Regions from separate parts of the Arthrobacter sp. V1I7 genome, predicted to be linked through region 2. Evidence: predicted binding sites of a transcription regulator. Region 2 holds the regulator's gene; each other region holds the start of a gene.
What was found. The regulator HrcA, encoded in region 2, represses chaperone genes, less so after heat shock. The targets are predictions, from matches to a motif close to TTNGCACTCGNNNNNNNCGAGTGCNAA.
Positions count from the first base shown of each region.

Region 1: groL (chaperonin GroEL) is a predicted target of HrcA. The motif match lies at 4,581-4,607, and genes of this name have one in related genera.
Region 3: QFZ69_RS08025 (Hsp20/alpha crystallin family protein) is a predicted target of HrcA. The motif match lies at 3,049-3,075, and genes of this name have one in related genera.

Region 1 is NZ_JAUSYS010000001.1:3,787,711-3,794,488, reverse strand. It holds gene QFZ69_RS17385 (siderophore-interacting protein) at 1-750, opposite strand, end outside; gene QFZ69_RS17380 (uracil-DNA glycosylase) at 802-1,554, opposite strand; partial or broken gene QFZ69_RS17375 (DUF3263 domain-containing protein) at 1,725-2,043, shown strand; gene QFZ69_RS17370 (LytR C-terminal domain-containing protein) at 2,127-2,747, shown strand; gene QFZ69_RS17365 (cold-shock protein) at 2,932-3,135, shown strand; gene QFZ69_RS17360 (ABC transporter substrate-binding protein) at 3,210-4,472, shown strand; gene groL (chaperonin GroEL) at 4,789-6,426, shown strand; gene QFZ69_RS17350 (ribonuclease HI family protein) at 6,716-6,778, shown strand, end outside.
Region 2 is NZ_JAUSYS010000001.1:1,920,058-1,926,835, forward strand. It holds gene lepA (translation elongation factor 4) at 1-1,282, shown strand, start outside; gene hemW (radical SAM family heme chaperone HemW) at 1,349-2,587, shown strand; gene QFZ69_RS08975 (DUF4870 domain-containing protein) at 2,679-3,098, opposite strand; gene QFZ69_RS08980 (DUF3097 domain-containing protein) at 3,215-4,063, opposite strand; gene hrcA (heat-inducible transcriptional repressor HrcA) at 4,291-5,304, shown strand; gene dnaJ (molecular chaperone DnaJ) at 5,390-6,517, shown strand; gene QFZ69_RS08995 (16S rRNA (uracil(1498)-N(3))-methyltransferase) at 6,520-6,778, shown strand, end outside.
Region 3 is NZ_JAUSYS010000001.1:1,713,864-1,720,641, reverse strand. It holds gene QFZ69_RS08040 (NAD(P)-dependent oxidoreductase) at 67-891, shown strand; gene QFZ69_RS08035 (hypothetical protein) at 938-1,120, shown strand; gene QFZ69_RS08030 (EAL domain-containing protein) at 1,477-2,085, shown strand; gene QFZ69_RS08025 (Hsp20/alpha crystallin family protein) at 2,551-2,973, opposite strand; gene QFZ69_RS08020 (ABC transporter substrate-binding protein) at 3,994-5,271, shown strand; gene QFZ69_RS08015 (carbohydrate ABC transporter permease) at 5,337-6,224, shown strand; gene QFZ69_RS08010 (carbohydrate ABC transporter permease) at 6,275-6,778, shown strand, end outside.

The sequences.
Region 1 (6,778 bases), 1.9 Mb from region 2:
GCGGTCAAGTCCATGCTGGGCATAGAAGACGTCCCGCAGACTCTTCATGTAGCCACGCTCGCCGTGGGCGAAGACCTGGACCCGGCCTTCGGGCCATTCAGAGTCGCGCACGGCGTTGATCAATACCTCGCTGGCGCCGGCAGCGACGCCTGCACGGAAGAGCCATCGCAGGTCGATGCCGGCGGGTGCGGCGATCGCCTGGACGTCCGCCTCGCTGTCCACCTCCAGGAACGCGAGGCCGCGGGCGTGCTGCGGCAGGGCCTCGATCACGGCGCCAATCGCCGGCAGGGCGGATTCGTCGCCGGCGAAGAGGTACCAGTCCGCGGCCGGGTCGGGGTTGTGGCCGCCGCCGGGGCCGGTGAAGACGATGCTGTCACCGGGCTGCGCGGAAGCCGCCCAGGGGCCGGCGAGGCCTTCATCGCCGTGGATGACGAAGTCGATCGCGAGCTCGCCGGCCGCCTCATCGACCCAGCGGACCGTGTAGGTGCGGGTGTGCGGCCACTGTTCGCGCGGCATGGTCTCGCGGATGGTCCAGAGGTCCAGCGGTTCCGAGTACTCGATCCCGGGCTGCGGGAACGCAATCTTGACGTAGCGGTCTACGAAGTCGTTGTTGACGTACCCGTCCAAGCCCGGACCGCCTGCGACGATGCGGACCATGTGCGGAGAGAGCTGTTCGCGGCGCAGCACCGTGAGGTTGACTTGTGGTCGCGATTTTCGGCTGGCCGAGGTGGTGGCGGGAAGTGTGGTCATGGGCCAAGCCTAGCCAACTACGCTGTTAATTCTCCGTGCCGGGAACCCGGGTTACGGACACGGGGGCAGCTCCCAGTCCACAGTGCCGTTTCCCTGGGCCTGCAGCAGGGCATTGGCCCGGCTGAAGGGACGGGAGCCGAAGAAACCCCGTGCGGCCGACAGCGGACTGGGGTGCGCGCTGGCGATCACCGGCGTCGGACCCAGCAACGGGCGGACGGATTCGGCATCCTTGCCCCAAAGTATCGCCACGAGGGGCGCGGGTCCGCCGGCTGCAGCGCTGCGGTTCGCCACGGCACTGATGGCGGCCGCCGTAATCGCCTCCCAGCCCTTGTTGCGGTGCGATCCTGCCGCCCCTGCCCGGACACTGAGCACCCTGTTCAGCAGCAGGACGCCCTGCTCCGCCCAGCGGCCGAGGTCCCCATGGATCCGCGGCGGGAGCCCCAGATCGGCGTCGAGTTCCCGGTAGATGTTGGCGAGACTGCGCGGGACGGGACGGGTGCCGCCATCGACCGCGAAGGACAATCCGACAGCATGGCCCGGCGTCGGATAGGGGTCCTGGCCCACAACGAGGACACGGACGCCGGCCAGTGGCTGCCGGAAGGCCCGCAGCACGTTCGACGGCCGGGGCAGCACCTCGTGCCCGCCGGCGGCCTCCGCCTCGAGGAATCCCAGCACGTCCCGCAGCTGACCCTCCACGGGGGTCAGCGCCTCCGCCCAGTCGGGAGCCACGAGCTCCGCCAGCGGCAGCCGTGCCAGCTGCGCAAAGCCCAAAATGTCAGCCGGCGCCGGTTCCAGCTCGAACAGCGGCGCTGCAACAGCGTTGCGGGTACGGGGCCGGCCGGTACGGGAGGAGTCGGCGCGGGAGGAGTCGGAGGCAGGCACCGCTCCATTCTCGCAGGGTCCCAAATGACAAGGGTGTTATTCGCCCGTAACATGGGATTGTCCTTCAGTCGGATCCAGTCAGGGAGTGTGTCGTGTCCGAAGCAGCGCAAGAGCACTTTTCGACGCCGGAATCGTTTACCGTGCATACCCGCAGCGAGTCGCCGCTGGGCAGCCGCGATCAGCAGATGCTGTCCCTCGAACGGCAGTGGTGGAAGTACGCCGGGGCCAAGGAACAGGCCATCCGGGAACTCTTCGACCTCTCCGCGACGCATTACTACCAGATCCTCAATGCGCTGATCGATACCGAGGATGCGCTGGCCCACGATCCCATGCTGGTGAAGAGATTGCGTAGACTACGTACGTCACGCGCAACGTGCCCGCACTGCTCGCCGCTTGGGCTCAGACGCGTAAAGCACCGGCCGGACGCGCGGACATTTCCGCGCCGATAAGGCCCTGGCAACTCGTAAGAAATCAGCAAGGACGTCGTTTTTACCATGACCAAATATGCGCGGGATGAATTTGACCAGGTCCCGGAGACCCCCACCCGGCAGGGTGTCCACCGGGCAGCGGCCGAATCCCGACGCCGCAGCCTGGCCCCCGTCCTGGCCGTCGGCGCCGCGGCGCTGGTCATCGGCCTGGTGGCTTTCCTGTTCCTGCCGAAGCTTGGCTTCAACTCGGCCGGCAACTCCTCGGCCGTGACCGCGGAACAGTCCGCCAGCCCGACCGCTTCACCGGCGCCCAGCGCCGGCAGCCCCGCCGCCGCAAGTGAGTCACCGTCGGCCACGGCAACGCCGTCAGACGCGCCGTCGCCCACGGCCACGCCGGAGGACGCCGCCGTCGTGGACAAGACGCAGCCCGTCGCAATCTATAACGCCACCGGGACGCCCGGACTGGCGGGACGGGTCGGCGATACCGTCGCTTCCGACGGCTGGATCCTGGGCCCGCGGGGCAACTGGGGCGGCGCGCGGCAGACGAGCTCGGTGATCTTCTACAACGGGGCGCAGCAGAGGTCCAACGCCGAGGCCCTGGCCTCCCTGCTCGGCATCCAGTCCCTTGTCGACTCCGCCCAGTTCAACATGCCGCTTGTCGTCGTCCTCGGGCCCGGCTTCCAGTAGCCCCGGGGTCCGGCTTCCAGCAGCCCTGTTCGGTTACGCCTGAATAACTATTAGGCACCGGCGCGGCCTGCACCCTGCGCACCGGCGCACCGCCGCGGGTACAGTGTTTTGCGGACTTCGTTTTCGCATTCCGCGGCGCACATCGAGGTGCGGCGACCGCCAGCTAGCTGAAAGTGTGGGCACCATGGCCTTGGGAACCGTCAAGTGGTTCAACGCCGAAAAGGGCTACGGCTTCATCACCGTGGACAACTCCGGCGATGACGTCTTCGTGCACTGGTCAGCCATCGTGGGCGAGGGCTACCGTGCCCTCGATGAGGGCCAGCGCGTGGAACTGGAAGTGGGCGAGGGCGAGAAGGGCCCCCAGGCCGAAAGCGTCCGGCCGGCCTAGTGGCAGTCCCTGCGGCAGCGCACGCCAGGCGTGATCCTGCCGGACCCAAACCCGTCCGACGCCGGACTGCCGCCCTGCGGCTGGGCCGCTCCGCCGCGGGGGGCGCCGCAGCGCTGCTGGCGCTGACCGGCTGCCTGGCACCCGCGGGCGGCGACCGGGTGCAGAGCGCTGAGGCCAGCGGCGACGGCACGCTCAGGGTAGGCCTGCTCCTGGACAACACCGGCAGGCAAGGCTTCCTCAACACCGCCCAGCTGGCGGCGGCACAACTTGCCGTTCGCGAAATCAACGCCGCCGGCGGACATGAAGGCAAACCGGTCGAGCTGCTACCCGAGACCATCAGCGAAGACACCGCCGCCCAGGCCAAGGAGCTCGCGGCCGCCAAGGCGGACGTCGTCATCGGTCCGACCGACTCCAGCCGCGCCCCCGCCGCCATCGATGTGTTGTCCAACGCCAAGGTCGCACTGATTTCCCCTGCCAACGCGGCCAGCGGACTGAGCACCTACAACAGCGGCGGGTACTATTTCCGGACCTCCACAGCCGACGTCGCCCAGGCCGCCGTCCTCGTCAAGCTCGCCAAGGACGGCGGCGCCAAGACCCTTGCCATCGTGTACGAGGAAGGCGGCTACGGCAAAGGCGTCTCTGCCGCCGTCGGCGCCGCGGCCAAAGACGCCGGACTGGGGCCGGTGGCCGTCGCGGAATTCAGGCCAGGTCATGCGCAACAGGCGGCCGCCGCCGCCAAGGCGGCAGCCCCGGACGCCGTCGTGCTCGTCGCCCGGGACGGTGCGCAAGGCGCCATCGCGGAGCTGAACAACGCCGGTCTGGGGGGACGAAAGCTCATCCTCAGCGACGGCGCAGTCAACGAGTACGGCTCCGGTCTCGGGTCAGGAGCCCTCGACGGGGCACGCGGCATCCTGCCCGGTGTTTTTCCCTCGGCCCATTTCCAGGGCGAGCTGGTGTCCGTTGATCCAGGCCTGAAAGACATGACCTTTGCCGCAGAAACATACGACGCGGTCAACCTGGCCGTTATCGCGGCGGCAGCGGCAAACGACGACGCAGGCACCTCCATCGCGGCCCGGCTGATCGCCGTCTCCGGAGGCGCGGTGCAGCCCGCCGGCGGGGCACAGCCCGCCGGCGAAACGGCGGTCTGCACGTCCTACCAGGCCTGTATCGACGTCCTGCGCGCGGGCAAGCGCCCCGACTACGACGGCCAATCCGGAGTAATCAACTTCGATTCCAATGGCGATGTCACCTCAGCGAACTACATGGTGTTCGACTATGGCTCGGATAACCACGCCACCTTGAGCGGAAGCGAAACGGCCAGCAGCAGCGGCGGTTGATCGCCCGTAGCGAATTGTGCCGCAACAGAAGGCGGGCAGGGAGCCGAAACGGCCCCCAGCGGGACGTGCACTGCTTGCACTCTCCCCGGGGGAGTGCTAATTATTGACTTAGCACTCCCGCGTATCGACTGCTAAAACGACGCCCGGTTCCACCGGTAACGAAGTGCGGCAGACGGACTGGGAGCGAAAGAAATACCTGGCTGGGTGAGATCCCGGACCTGGCGGCGTACAGAGGCTGCCGGGTGTTGGATCGTCCGTCGCGGGCACCGCAGCGAGGTTCATTCTTAACGACTGTCCCGAAAGGACTACTGCCGTTATGGCCAAGATCATTGCATTTGATGAAGAGGCACGCCGCGGTCTTGAGCGGGGCCTGAACATCCTCGCCGACGCCGTCAAGGTCACCCTCGGCCCGCGTGGACGCAACGTCGTCCTCGAAAAGAAGTGGGGCGCCCCCACGATCACCAACGATGGTGTTTCCATCGCCAAGGAGATCGAGCTGGACGACCCTTACGAGAAGATCGGCGCCGAGCTGGTCAAGGAAGTTGCCAAGAAGACGGACGACGTCGCCGGCGACGGAACCACCACCGCAACCGTGCTGGCACAGGCCCTGGTCAAGGAAGGCCTGCGCAACGTCGCGGCCGGAGCTGACCCCCTGTCCCTCAAGCGCGGCATCGAGAAGGCTGTCGAAGCCGTCACGCGCGAACTCCTGGCTTCAGCCAAGGAAATCGAAACCAAGGAAGAGATTGCCGCCACCGCGTCCATCTCCGCCGGCGACGACGAGATTGGCGCCCTGATTGCCGAAGCCCTGGACAAGGTCGGCAAGGAAGGCGTCATCACGGTCGAGGAGTCGAACACCTTCGGCCTGGAACTTGAGCTCACCGAAGGCATGCGCTTCGACAAGGGCTACATCTCCGCTTACTTCGTCACCGACGCAGAGCGCCAGGAAACGGTCCTTGAGGATCCGTACATCCTGATCGTCAACTCCAAGATCTCCAGCGTCAAGGAACTGGTTGCTGTCCTCGAAAAGGTCATGCAGTCTTCCAAGCCGCTGCTGATCATTGCCGAAGACATCGAGGGCGAGGCCCTGGCCACCCTGATCGTGAACAAGATCCGTGGCACGTTCAAGTCCGTTGCCGTCAAGGCTCCGGGCTTCGGCGACCGCCGCAAGGCGCAGCTCGCGGACATCGCCATCCTCACCGGTGGCCAGGTCATCTCCGAGGAAGTCGGCCTCAAGCTCGAGACCGCCGGCCTCGAACTCCTGGGCCACGCCCGGAAGGTTGTTGTCACCAAGGACGAGACCACCATCGTCGAGGGTGCAGGCGACGCCGACCAGATCGCCGGCCGCGTTTCCCAGATCCGCTCCGAGATCGAGAACTCCGATTCCGACTACGACCGCGAGAAGCTGCAGGAACGCCTGGCCAAGCTGGCCGGCGGCGTTGCAGTCATCAAGGCCGGAGCCGCCACCGAAGTGGAGCTCAAGGAACGCAAGCACCGCATTGAGGACGCAGTCCGCAACGCCAAGGCTGCTGTTGAAGAGGGCATCGTCGCCGGCGGTGGCGTTGCCCTGATCCAGGCCGGCGCCAAGGCATTCGCCAACCTGCAGCTCGACGGCGACGAAGCAACCGGTGCGAACATCGTCCGCGTTGCCATCGACGCCCCGCTGAAGCAGATCGCCTTCAACGCCGGCCTCGAGCCGGGCGTTGTGGTCGACAAGGTACGCGGCCTGCCTGCAGGCCACGGCCTGAACGCAGCAACCGGCGAGTACGTCGACCTGCTGGCTGCCGGCATCAACGACCCGGTCAAGGTCACCCGCTCTGCCCTGCAGAACGCGGCTTCCATTGCCGGCCTGTTCCTCACCACCGAGGCCGTTGTGGCCGACAAGCCGGAGAAGAACGCTCCGGCCATGGGCGGCGGCGACGACATGGGCGGTATGGGCGGCATGGGCGGTTTCTAACCACCCGGCTCTCCCTTCGCTGAACACATCAGCGCTGAACGCATAGTTCAACGGCGGCGGTTCCACCTCAGGGTGGGACCGCCGCCGGCGTTAACCCGCCGCTCTGCCCGGCATTGCCCCCGGTCCCGGCCGGCGGGTGGCAGGGCGGCCTGGGCGGGCCCAGGTCCTTCCGGCCCAGGTCCTGGCGGGGGCCGGGTGGCCGGGCGAGCCCAGGTCCTGGCGGGGTGGGTCCTGGCGGGGCGGGGAGGCATGCGTGGGTGCGGAGCGGGAGGTCTGGCAGGATAGTGCAGTGACGATTACAGCAGCGGCCGACGGTTCGGCTTTAGGAAATCCCGGCCCGGCCGGATGGGCC
Region 2 (6,778 bases):
CCGCGACCTGCCCGCCCCTGTGGGCGACCCCAACGCCCCGGCCCGCGCCATGATCTTCGACTCGGTCTACGACACGTACCGCGGCGTGGTGACGTACGTCCGCGTGGTCGACGGCATGCTGCACCCCCGCGAACGCATCCAGATGATGTCCACCCGCGCCACCCACGAACTCCTCGAGATCGGCGTCAGCTCCCCGGAGCCCACCCCCTCCAAGGGCCTCGGCGTCGGCGAAGTCGGCTACCTCATCACCGGCGTTAAGGACGTGCGCCAGTCCAAGGTCGGCGACACCGTCACCAACCTGGCCAAACCGGCCACGAAGTCGCTCAGCGGCTATGCGGATGCCAAACCCATGGTCTTCTCCGGCCTGTATCCCCTGGACGGCACCGACTATCCGGTGCTCCGCGATGCGCTGGAGAAGCTGATGCTCAACGACGCGGCGCTCGTGTACGAGCCGGAGACGTCCGCCGCGCTGGGATTCGGCTTCCGCGTGGGTTTCCTGGGCCTGCTGCACCTGGAAATCACGCGCGAGCGCCTGGAACGCGAATACAACCTGGACCTGATCTCCACCGCCCCCAACGTGGAATACGAGGTGACGCTGGAAGACAAGAAGATCGTCCACGTGACCAACCCCAGCGAGTACCCCTCCGGCAAGGTCGCCGAAGTCCGCGAGCCGATGGTTTCCGCCACCATCCTTGCGCCGAGCGAGTTTGTCGGCGCCATCATGGAGCTCTGCCAGAGCCGGCGCGGCGTTCTCGGCGGCATGGACTACCTCTCTGAGGACCGGGTGGAAATCCGGTACCGGCTGCCGCTGGCCGAAATCGTCTTCGATTTCTTCGACATCCTCAAGTCCAAGACCCGCGGCTACGGCTCGCTGGACTGGAAGGCCGACGGCGATCAGGTCGCCGACCTGGTCAAGGTGGACATCATGCTCCAGGGCGAACAGGTTGATGCCTTCTCCGCCATCACGCACCGCGACAAGGCCTATGCCTACGGCGTGATGATGACGGGCAAGCTGCGCGAACTGATTCCGCGCCAGCAGTTCGAAGTGCCCATCCAGGCCGCCATCGGTTCGCGGATCATCGCCCGTGAAAGCATCCGCGCCATCCGCAAGGATGTGCTCGCCAAGTGCTACGGCGGTGACATCACCCGAAAGCGCAAGCTGCTGGAAAAGCAGAAGGAAGGCAAGAAGCGGATGAAGATGGTGGGCCGCGTCGAGGTCCCCCAGGAAGCCTTCATCGCAGCCCTCACCACGGACGAATCCAAGGACAAGGCCAAGAAGTAGCAGTGTCGGTTAGACAAGAAGTAGCAGTGTCGGTTAGAACTGTCCAAAATCAGCCGGGCGGGTCCCATGCCTAGCGCTCTTCCGCTGGGCGACCCGGCGCCGCCGGACGGGCTGTTGCCCGCCCAGGCGCTGGAGGGCGCCGCCGGGCGGGCCTTCGGGCTCTACGTTCACATCCCGTTCTGCGCCGTCCGCTGCGGCTACTGCGACTTCAACACCTACACCGCCACAGAGCTCGGCGGCGGGGCGTCACAGGACGCCTACGCCGGCACGGCCATCGCAGAGATTGACTTCGCCGCCCGGGCACTGACCAACAGTGGCCTGCCAGCGCGTCCGCTCGGAACGGTCTTCTTCGGCGGCGGGACGCCCACGCTGCTGCCCGCCGAGGACCTGGCGCGTATCCTGACCGCCGCGATCTCGGCCTGGGGCCTCGCGCCCGGCGCCGAGGTCACCACGGAAGCCAACCCCGACTCGGTCACCCCCGAATCCCTGCAGCTGCTCGCCGACGCCGGCTTCACCCGCGTCTCGTTCGGCATGCAATCGGCGGTCCCCCACGTGCTGAAGGTCCTCGACCGGACGCACACCCCCAGCCGCGTGCCGCAGGTGGTCCGGTGGGCACGGGAAGCAGGCCTGGCGGTCAGCCTCGACCTGATCTACGGGACCCCGGGGGAGTCGCTGGAGGACTGGCGCTATTCGCTGGAGACGGCGCTGTCCTACGGCCCGGACCACATCAGCGCCTACGCGCTGATCGTCGAGGAAGGCACCAAGCTCGCCGCCCAGATCCGCCGCGGGGAAGTGCCGGGGATCGACGACGACGATCACGCCGCCAAGTATGAACTCGCCGACCAGCTCATTTCGGCCGCCGGCCTCGGCTGGTACGAAGTCAGTAACTGGGCCCGCACGCCTGAACAGGCCTGCCGCCACAACCTCGCGTACTGGCGGGGTGACGACTGGTGGGGGATCGGCCCGGGGGCGCACTCACATGTGGGCGGCGTCCGCTGGTGGAACGTCAAGCACCCGACCGCCTACGCGAACCGGCTGGGTTCCGGGCTCTCACCGGCCGCCGGGCGGGAAACCCTCGACTCGGAGACCCGCACCGTGGAGCGCGTCATGCTCGAAGCGCGGCTGAACACCGGGCTGGAGATCAACAGCCTGGGCGGTCCGGGGGACACCGGCCGGCACTCGGTGGCGGGGCTGATTGCCGACGGCCTGGTGGAGCCGGCGGCGGCATTCAAGGGCCGGCTGGTGCTCACGCTCAAGGGCCGGCTGCTCGCCGATGCCGTGGTCCGCAGGATCCTGCCGGACTGACCGGGCCGGACTCAGCAGACCGGACTGACCAGACAGGGCCGCTGGAGGCCGGACCTACGCGCCGGACTGCGCCGCTGCGGCGCCCTGCGCGCTATTTGATCCAGCGCAGGTTGAAGTCGTAGCGGTGCGGCTGGCCGCGGTTGACGTGGATGCCCGCCGCGACGGAAAAGCAGGTGACCGCAATCCAGATCACCGTGGCGAGGACCGCGAAGATGTTTCCCACCACGGGGACGAAGACCAGCAGGTTCGCGACCACGGCGGCGATCGTCGGCGGCAGCGTGAAGTTGAGGGCTTCTTTGGACTCCTGCGCCGTAAACGGGCCACGGTCCTTGAAGATCAGGTAGATCAGCAGTGAAGGTACGCAGCCGAGGATGCCGCCGAAGTGCGCGAGCGTGGCCCACTGCCGATCCTCGCTGGCCGTCAGCGGCAGCGCGTTGGCGGGAACGCCATGGTACGGGGGCTGGCCATGGCCGGCCTGGTTGCCCGTGTGTTCGCGTGCGTCATCTGCCACGGTTTCGTCCTTCGGATTGCTGTGATGCGTCGTTGCCTGGAGCTGCGGGGCCGCGCCGGATGCGCAGCCGCCGATCCCAGAATACTTGCTCGGAGGCCGAATCAAGGATCGGGACCTCATGGAACCGTCAGGAAATCGATGACCTCTTCCACGCGGCCCAGCAGGGAGGCCTCCAGATCCGCGTAGCTGCGGACGGCGCCGAGGAGCTTCTGCCAGCCCAGGCCGATATCCTCCTTCGTGCTGTGCGGCCAGCCGAAGGCCGTCAGGATGCCGGTTTTCCAGTCCGTGTCGCGGGGGATCACCGGCCACTTCTCGATTCCCAGAACCGCGGGCCGGATGGCCTGCCAGACGTCCACGTACGGATGGCCGACGATCAGGACGTTCCCGGCCGCGCCGGGGGTCGCCATCACCGCGTCGGCGATCCGGGATTCCTTGGAATCGGGCACCAGATGGTCCACGAGTACGCCGAGGCGGCGTCCGGGGCCAGGGTGGAACGCCGCGACGGCGGCGGAGAGGTCGTCAATGCCGTGCAGCGGCTCGACGACGATGCCTTCCACCCGGAGATCGTCGCCCCAGACCTTTTCCACCAGCTCGGCGTCGTGCTTTCCCTCCACCCAGATGCGGCTGGCCTTGGCCACCTGGGCGCGCTGGCCGTCGACCCGGACCGATCCGGAGGCGGTGCGGCCTCCGGCCGGGGCCCGGGCCGGCCTTGGGGCCGGTGGCATCAGCCGGACCGGCTGGCCCTCCAGCAGGAAGCCGAAGCCGAGCCGGAAGGACCGCGACTTGCCGCGGCGGTCCTCCAGTGCCACCACATGCATCCCGCCGGACTTCTCGACCCGGGTGACGGCGCCGACCCAGCCGGACTGGACCTCCTCAAGCACCATCCCGCGTTCCACCGGGACTTCGGGCAGCCGGGACTTGGCGGGGGCGGACAGGTCCTGCGGTCCCCAGTTCTGGTACGACATCTGTTACACACTGCCTTGCGCTTGGAGTGACACGGCGGGCTGTGCCCGAAAACACCCGCCCCGGGAACAACGCCTGGAGCGAATCCAATGCTAACAACGCGGCGACTCATATTAGACTGGTTAGCACTTAGGCATGTCGAGTGCTAACCCTGCTCTCTGCGGACCGCCAGCCAGGCGCGGCCGGACCGGGCGGCACCGTATGCGGGAAAGCCGATTGGAGGTGGAGCGTGAGCGAACCACGCAAACTGGAAGTGCTGCGCGCCATCGTGGAGGACTACGTCCATTCCCGCGAACCCGTTGGCTCCAAAGCCCTCGTGGAACGGCACCACCTCGGCGTGTCCAGCGCCACCATCCGCAATGACATGGCAGCGCTGGAAGACGAAGGCCTCATCACGGCCCCGCACACGAGCGCCGGACGGATTCCCACGGACAAGGGCTACCGGCTCTTCGTGGACCAGATTTCCGCCGTCAAACCCCTCTCTCCGGCGGAACGCCGGGCCATCCAGGCCCTGCTGGAAGGTTCCGACGACCTGGACGACGTCCTGGACCGGACCGTGCGGCTCCTTGCGCAGCTGACCAACCAGGTCGCCGTCGTGCAGTATCCGCATCTGAGCCGCGCCAAGGTCCGGCATGTCGAATTCGTCCTGCTGGCACCACGGAAGGTGCTGGTGGTCCTGATTGCGGACACCGGCAAGGTGGAGCAGCGGGTGATCGACGTCGGCCAGGACCTTCCGGACGAGGCCGTCGCGGAACTCCGGACGCGGTTCCTGGCCAGCCTGTCCGGGACGTCGCTGAACCTGCTGCCGCAGTCACTGCAGTCCGTGATCGCCAGCTGCCCGCCGGCACGGCGCACCGCGGCCCAGGCGCTGGCCCGGGGTCTCGAAGCAGTGGCCACGAGCAGCCGCGAAGAGCGGATCGTCATGGCCGGCACGGCAAACCTGGCCCGCTCCAACGTGGACTTTCCGCTGAGCATCGGCCCGGTGCTGGAAGCCCTCGAAGAGCAAGTGGTGATGCTCCGCCTGCTCAGCGACATGGCGGCGGATCCCCGCAGGGTGACCGTCAGCATCGGCCGGGAGAACCCCTACGACGGGCTCGCCGAGGCCTCGGTGGTGGCCACCGGCTACGGCCCGGACGCCACCGCGAAGGTCGGCGTGCTGGGTCCGACCCGGATGGACTATCCGACCACGATGGCCGCCGTCCGTGCGGTGGCCCGCTACCTTTCCCGGATCCTCGGGCCCTGACCGTCCACGCAGCAGGCCGACGTGCCGCTGTTGACCAGACTTCTTGCCCCCAAACAGGCAGTACAACCAGGAAGAGATACGAACTTTGAGCAGCCACTACGACGTTCTTGGAGTCTCCCGCGAAGCAACCGGGGAAGAGATCAAGAAGGCTTACCGCAAGCTTGCGCGGACCCTGCACCCCGATGTGAACCCGGGCGACGACGCTTCAGACCGTTTCAAGGCCGTCACCCACGCCTATGAGGTCCTCTCCGATCCGCAGAAACGCCGGGTCTACGACACCACCGGCAACGAGAACGGCACCGATAACGGCTTCGGCGGCGGCAGCTACGCCGGCCAGGGCTTCGCCTTCCAGGACATCTTCGACACCTTCTTCGGCGCCGGCGGCCAGGCCGGTCCCTCCTCCCGGGTGCGCCGCGGGCAGGATGCGCTGATCAGCGTCCGGATCGAGCTCCGCGACGCGGTGTTCGGCGTGAACAAGAAGCTCGAAGTGGACACCGCCGTCACGTGCCCCACCTGTGCGGGCTCCTGCTGCCGGTCAGGCACCCACCCGGTGCGCTGCGACATCTGCGGCGGCAGCGGCCAGGTCCAACGTGCCGTCCGGTCCATCCTGGGCCAGGTCATGACGACCGCACCCTGCGGCAGTTGCGAAGGCTTCGGCACCGTCATCAAGGATCCCTGCAACGAGTGCGCCGGCCAGGGCCGGATCCGCAGCCGCCGGACCCTCACCGTGAAGGTCCCGGCCGGCGTCGCCACCGGCACCCGCATCCAGCTCTCCGGGCAGGGCGAGGCGGGCCCCGCCGGCGGCCCCGCCGGCGACCTCTACGTGGAGATCAGGGTCAACAACGACGCCAGCTACGTGCGCGACGGCGACGACCTGCACGCGAGCCTGAACATTCCGATGACGGCCGCCGCGCTCGGCACCGAACTGACCCTCGACACCTTCGACGGCCAGCAGGAAATCGACGTGAAGGCCGGCACCCAGTCCGGCGAGGTCATCACCCTGCGCGGACTCGGCGTCACCCACCTGCGCGGTTACGGCCGCGGCGATCTCAAGGTCCACCTTCAGGTCGAAACCCCGGCGAGGCTCGACGCCGCCCAGGAGGACCTGCTCCGGCAGTTGGCGAAACTGCGCGGCGAACAGTTCACCGAAGGAAAGCTCGCTGCGGGCGGCGGAGTCTTCGCCAAGCTCCGGGACCGGCTCGGTAACCTGTAGCGGTGAGCAACCCGGTCTTCTTCACCGCCCCGGGAACCCTGGACCAGCAGGTCCCCGGTTCCCTCTTTGTCCTGGACGGCCCTGAGGCCCGCCACGCGGTCACGGTAAAGCGCCTCGCCGTGGGTGAAACGGTGGATATCGCAGACGGCGCCGGCAAGCGGCTCACGGGATCCGTGGCCGCCGTCGCGTCCGGCGAGCTGACGGTGGAGTGCGCCCGGCTGAACGCGGAACCGCGGCCGGACATCCGGCTGGTGCTGGTGC
Region 3 (6,778 bases), 210 kb from region 2:
CGGCAGCCGGAGCCCCTTCTCCCGCATGCCCTTCCGTCGGACTTGCATCTGCGCTTTGAATAGGGTGTGACTACTCCTCCCGCCGGTTCGGCACTGCCCATCGTCTGCACCAGCCGACGCCCGACTGCCACCCCGCCCCACCCTCTCGGCACGCTCCTCATCACCGGCGCCGCAGGGACGGTCGGGACCATCGCCGCGGCAGCACTCCAGGGCCGGTTTCGACTCGTCTCCCTCGATTTGAAGCCGCCGGCTGAACCGGAACTCTTCGATGTCATCATCGGCAGCGTGGCCGACCGCGACCTGGTCTTCTCTGCCACAGCGCGGGCCGACCACGTCCTGCACCTCGCCGGCGGCGCCCCGAAAGGCTGGGACGGACTCCTGGACGCGGAGCTGGGCGGTACCCGCAACGTCATCGATGGGGCCCTCGAATCAGGATGCGTGCGGGTCGTCCTCGCCTCCAGCAACCATGTCTCCGGATGGCATGAACTGGACCAGCTGGCCGGCGCAGCCCTGTCCCAGGCGGCTCCGTCGGATCCACTGCGTCCGGACGGCCTGTACGCGGCCAGCAAGGCGTTCGTCGAAGCCCTGGGCCGCTCGGCGGCCGAGTGCTCCGGCCTGCCGGTGTCAGTGTTGCGGATCGGGACCATGCGCGTGGTCGATGATCCCCGAGCCTTGGCCGGCAGCCGGGCCTTCCGCTACATCGGAAGCCCGGAGCAGGTGGTCGCCCGGATGGAGCGCACCTGGCTGTACCACGAGGACTTCCGCCGGATCCTGCTTGAAGAGTTTGCCGCCAAGGAAACGTTCAGGCTCCGGTACGCCGTCTCCGGCACCAACTCCCCCTGGTCTACCGAGATCCTCAGCTGGACTCGGCAGCTGCTCCGGCAAAGGTAGCCTGTTCCTGATCACCAGGCGCGGACGAGAGGAGCCGGGAGGCCTGGTGAAGAAGGCCCGAAGTACTGAAATTGCGAAGAGCCGTGCAGTCTACGAGGCGCTGCACGCGTGCCGGACCGAATACAAGGCAGGGCTCGCCGAGAAAGACCCGGACCTCAATGCCCCTGCCGCAGCCAAACTCAGCGGGTCCAACCCGCGCAACGGATCCCTCGTCGGCCACACCGTCTGACCGCTCGCTGGCCACACCGCGAGGCCACCGGCGAGCACGGCAGCCAAACCAAGCGGCCATGGAAGGAGTGGTTCCCATGCGAATGCCAGAATCATGGCCGGTAGCGCGGACACCAGCCCCACACCCGCCCACTGGGGCAGTCGCCCCCTGAGGAGGGCCTCCACGCCGAGCATGAACACTCCAATAAGAACGGTGAACAAGCCCGCCAGCAGAGCCAGCCACGCAGCCGTCTGCGACCGCGGCCGTCATGCCCGCAGCTCTGTCACTGCTCACGACGTCCTTCCCGGAAGGGTCGCTGCGGGACAAGGCACTGGGCCTGAACGGACTACTGGTTCGCGGAAGCTGCAGAGGCACGGCTGGGAAGCGAACTTGAATTCGCTGCCCTGGAGTCCGCCCTGGCCTCCGCCGGGCATCTCCCGTCCCACGTGTATGTGGCGCTGAAACTGTCCCCGGCCACCTGCCTGGATCCCCTGCTGCCGGGGTTGCTGGAGGAATCCCTGCTCGCCCCGGACCGCATGGTCCTCGAACTCCCCGAAGCCCTGACTGAAGAGCAGCCCGTAGCCCTTATCGCCGCCCTGACACCCCTGCGACAGCGCGGAGTCCGGCTCGCGATCGACCATACCGGTTCGTACTTCAACTCGATCCGCCACATCAGGCAACTCAAACCCGACATCATCAAGCTGGATCGCAACCTCATCGCCGGAATCGACACGGACCCCCTCCGCCGCGCCTTAGGCGAGGCCATGGTCGGCTTCGCCGAGCAGCTCGGAGCAGCGCTTATCGCCCGAGGCATCGAAACACTCGATGAACTGGCAACTGTCGCCGGTCTCGGCGCGACAGCCGCGCAAGGCTACTTCCTCGGCCGACCCACCACACGGCCCCAGGACTGGGCCGGCTGGAAACACCCGGATCCTGCCAAAACCGGACCCGAAACTTCTTCCCCACTTGCTTCGATCTGGTTCTGACCGCCAGCCCTGGCCTCGGCCAGCGTCGCATCTCCGGTGCGCAGGAGTGCGGCGGCGGATGCCTGCAGCGGTCCGGTATGCCGTGTCCAGGGCCGCTTCCGCCGTCGCGATCACTGCCGCCAGTGCCCGCAACCGCTCAAGTTCGGAATTCATCAGGAATCGCCGTCCTTTCGCTGGACCTCGCGGGGCCGGGAGGGACAGGACGTCTGCCCCTCCGGGTGCACCCGGAGTCGGACCCGGAACTGCAGGTACAGGGGGACGAGGCCACCATGAAGGCCTGGCCCCCTGTTTAGGCCATCTGGGGTTGTGTTGGCGGCTGCCCCCGGCAGTGCCGGGGGCAGCCTTACCCGAAGGTGCGGTCGCTTGCTGCCGGTGCGCTGTCTGGCGCTGTGGCGTGCACAGAATGGCGAATCGCCCCAAATGGCAGTCGGCAAAGCGTCCGGACCTCCCGGCCCTGCGGGGGAACTAAGCGGCGACCTGGTGCTGTCCCCCCTGGGTTTCGATCTCGATCTTGCGCGGCTTGGCCTTCTCGATGACCGGAATGCGTAAGGTCAGAACACCGCCGGCGTAGGTTGCCTTCACGTTCTCAGCATCCAGGGTGTCCCCGAGGATCAACTGGCGGCTAAACACACCGCGCGGCCGCTCCGACGCGATCAATTCGGTATCCTTGCCTGCCGGATCGGGACGTTCAGCCCGTACCGTCAGGACATTCCGTTCCACATCCAGTTCAACTGAATCCACATTCACGCCGGGCAGATCAAAGGCCACCACGAATTCCTGGTCCTCCTGCCACGCGTCCATCGGCATCGCTGCCGGCCGCGCTGCCGTGCCGAGGACCTGCTGGGCCAGCCTGTCCAGCTCGCGGAACGGATCGGTTCGCATCAACATGGCTTCCCTCCTCGAAATGAGACAGTCCAACACATTTCCACCATCAGCCGATCTGTATTGGCTGATATAGATTTTTTAGCACCGGCGGGAAGAGTCTTCAAGGGTTTGGAAAGGTTTTTTTGCCTATTTCCGGCGTCAGGAGCCCTGGACGGAGGTCCGGCAGCCGTCCGGATGCGCCGCGCGTGGGGTATCTTTCCGAAATTCTGCCAAGGCTCGTTGCCAGAGGGAACGCATCCGGGGAAACGCGCTGCACAGGTGAGGTCGGGGGCTACGGTCGGCGGTCGGCGTGCGGTAGCCCGTCCGTGGTCGATGCGGACAGGCTCGAACGCGCCCTCACTAGGCGTTTCGGCGGCTGCCCAAGTCACAGAATGGTCAGGAATCGGCAGGGGATATTTGAATGCATATGTGGTTTCCCCTGTCATCGACAGCTGGCCCCGATGACCCTGACTGACCCGTCGAGGGTGCTCGCAGGCGTCTGGAGGTCCCGTCTACGGCTACCGTGGCAGCAATCAGGGCCCGTCTGCTGATCCTCCGGTATATTTGGCTTCGCTGTCTTCAGCCGGATCATCCTCCTCCGGCTCGAAGTTCGATTTTTCGGGCGTCGTCGCGGCCCGACGCCGTCCTTCGACTTCGGTATGGCGCTTCCGTCTTCCGGGGAACCGCTATCGTCCGGGTCCTGCTCCGCAGGAGCTGCTCGGTCCTTGTTTATGGGCGTCCCTTCTCGCGGTCCGATGGCACACATCAGCCGCCATTCCTTGCAATCTAGGCCTGCCTTGGTGTGCACGTGATGCCGAAAACCTGCCAAATCGGCCAAATAAGCCAAAACGGTTTATCATCCCTGCGACGACGACTCTAGGGCCGCGCAAACCTTTTGCGTCAAGACCGGGAAACAATCCCAATGTGGCCCTTGACACGCCCGAGCGATTAATCCTAGGGTGTTGCCAAGTCGTTTTGGCAAAACGATTATTCACCCCACAGACCGTCTCGCCATTCCGTTCGAGAGAAAGTGAGTCGACAGCGATGTCCACTCGAAAGACCATCAACAGGTTCGCCACCATCGGCGGCATCTGCACCGCCGTCGCACTTGCCGCCACCGGCTGCGGCGCAGGGGGCCCGACCACCTCGGGTAGCGCCGCCAGCACCGTCAACGTCCTGGTGGAGGCCGGCGGACACGCCGAGCTGACAGGCGTGGCCGAGCAGTGCAAGAAAGACGCGGGAATCGACGTCAACTTCGTCGAACTGCCCTATGACGGCATGTTCAACCGGCTCTCCAGCGAGTTCTCCTCCGGCAACGTCTCCTTCGACGTCGCTGCACTGGACTCCGTGTGGCTGCCCAGCTTCAAGGACGCCATCCAGCCCATCGACGATCTCTTCACCGACGAGGCCAAGAAAGACATTTTCCCGGCCCTCGTCAAGGAAGCCAACGTGGACGGCCACTTCATCGGCATGCCCGCCTGGACCAATGCCGAAATCATCCTCTACCGCACGGATCTCTTTGAAGACGCCGCGAACAAGGCCGGCTTCAAGGCAAAGTACGGCTACGACCTCGCGGCACCCACCACCTGGCAGCAGTACAAGGACATCTCCGAGTTCTTTACCAAGGACGGCATGTACGGAACCGACGTCAAGGGCGGCGTCGAGACCGAATGGCTGGCCCACGTGCTCCAGGCCGGTTCCCCGATGGTCCTGGACGAAAACAACAACGTAGTCATCGACAACGCGGCCCACAAGGAAGCACTGGACTTCTACACCAGTCTGACCAGCTATGCGCCTCCGGGTGCCGCCCAGGTGGACTGGGCCGCTGCCCAGAACCTGTTCAACCAGGGCAAAACCGCCATGACCCGCTTCTGGGCCCACGCCTACCGCCAGATCCCCAAGGACGCACCGGTTGCCGGCAAAGTGGGCGCGGCCCCGATGATCGGCGGCAGCGCAGGCGTGGCAGGCGTTCCGGGTCCCTGGTACCTCTCAGTCCCCAAGGCCACCAAGAACACGGACAACGCCAAAAAGTTCGTCAAGTGCGCCTACGACTACAACAGCATGGGCATCGAGTCCAGCCTGGGCCTCGCCTCGCGCATCTCGGCATTCGAGAAGTACCAGGACAAGGACGGGTACGAGAGCTTCGGCCCGCTGATCAAGACGCTCAACGGTGCCGCCACTGCCACCCGGCCGGCAACGGAAAAGTGGCAGCAGATCGTGGACACCGTCCTGGTGCCCCTCCTCCAGAAGGCCGTGGCCGGCGGGGACTCCGCAGCCCTCCTGGCTGACGCCAAGAAGCAGATCCAGGACCTCCTCAAGTAAGACTCCGCGGCCGGCACCTGCCCAACCGGTGCCGGCCGCGGCCCCAACAAACAGAAGAGAAAACCGTGCGCATCTCCGATCGCCGCTTCGCAACGTATCTGATGGCCCCGGCAGCATTGTTCCTCGCCATCTTCGTCGCCTACCCGCTGTTCCGCCTGGTGGCCGACAGCTTCTTCAAGATCTCGCCCATCGCCGGCGGACCCCGCGACTTCGTGGGTCTGGACAACTACTTCCGGGCCTTCGCTTCCGAGGCGTTTATGGGCGCCGGCTGGCGGACCCTCGCCTACACCCTGGTGGTGGTCACCCTCGAATTCGCCCTCGGGCTGGGCATGGCCCTGCTCTTCACCATGCTGGGCCGCAACTCCCAGATCTGGCGGACCGTGTTCCTGTACCCGCTCATGATTGCGCCGATCGTGGCAGGCCTGCTGTGGAAGTTCCTCATGATCGACAACTTCGGCCTGATCGGGACGCTCATGCACCAGGCCGGGATGCTGGCCAACCCCAACCAGATCGGCTGGCTGTCCGACCCCAACATCGTGCTGTTCTCGGTGGCCATTCCGGACATCTGGCTCACCACGTCGTTTATGTGCCTGGTGCTCTTCGCGGGCCTGCAGAACATCCCCGGTGACCTCATCGAGGCGGCCCGCCTGGACGGCGCCCGTGCACCCGCCATGCTGTTCCGGATCATCCTGCCCCTCCTGCGGCCGGTCATCGCCGTCGCGCTGGTGGTCCGCGGCATCGACGCAGCCCGCGCCTTCGACACCATCCTCATCCAGACCAACGGCGGACCCCAGTCCGCCTCCGAAACCATGAGCCTGCTGATTTACCGCACCATGATCCGCTTCGGCGATCCCGGACTGGCAAGCGCCATGGGCACCATTTATCTGCTGGCCATGCTCGCCGTCGCCTTCTTCGCCGTTTCCACCATCTGGCGGCCAGGAAAGGACAACTGATGAGCCTCGCAGACCCCCGCCTTCAAGGTCCAGCCGCAACGGAGACCACCATGCCAACCTCAACAGTGACTTCCCCAGTCAGCACCAAGGCGTCGGACGGCAACGGCGCGCGCCGCCGCCGCTACCACGCGGAGGGCCTTGAGGCAGGCAAGCGCAGCACCAGGACGCTGCTCTGGATCCTCCTCGCGGCGGCCATGATCCTCTACGGCTTCCCGTTCCTCTACCTGCTTTTCACGTCGTTCAAGACACCGATCGACACCATCGCCGTCCCGCCCACCATCCTGCCCAGGGAATGGACCCTGGAGAACTACACCAACGCCCTGGGACGCAGCGGGGTGCTGGCCTCCTTCATCAACAGCGCGCAGACGGCCATCATCAGCACGGTCCTGTCCCTCGTGCTGGCGGTTCCGGCCGCGTACGGCATCACCCGGTACAAAACACCCAGCGGCCGCGTTTTCATCATGGCGGCCCTGGTCACCCGCATGGTGCCGCCGGTGGCCATCGGCATCCCCCTCGCATCGATGATGTCGGCAGCGGGACTTGCCGACACTCCG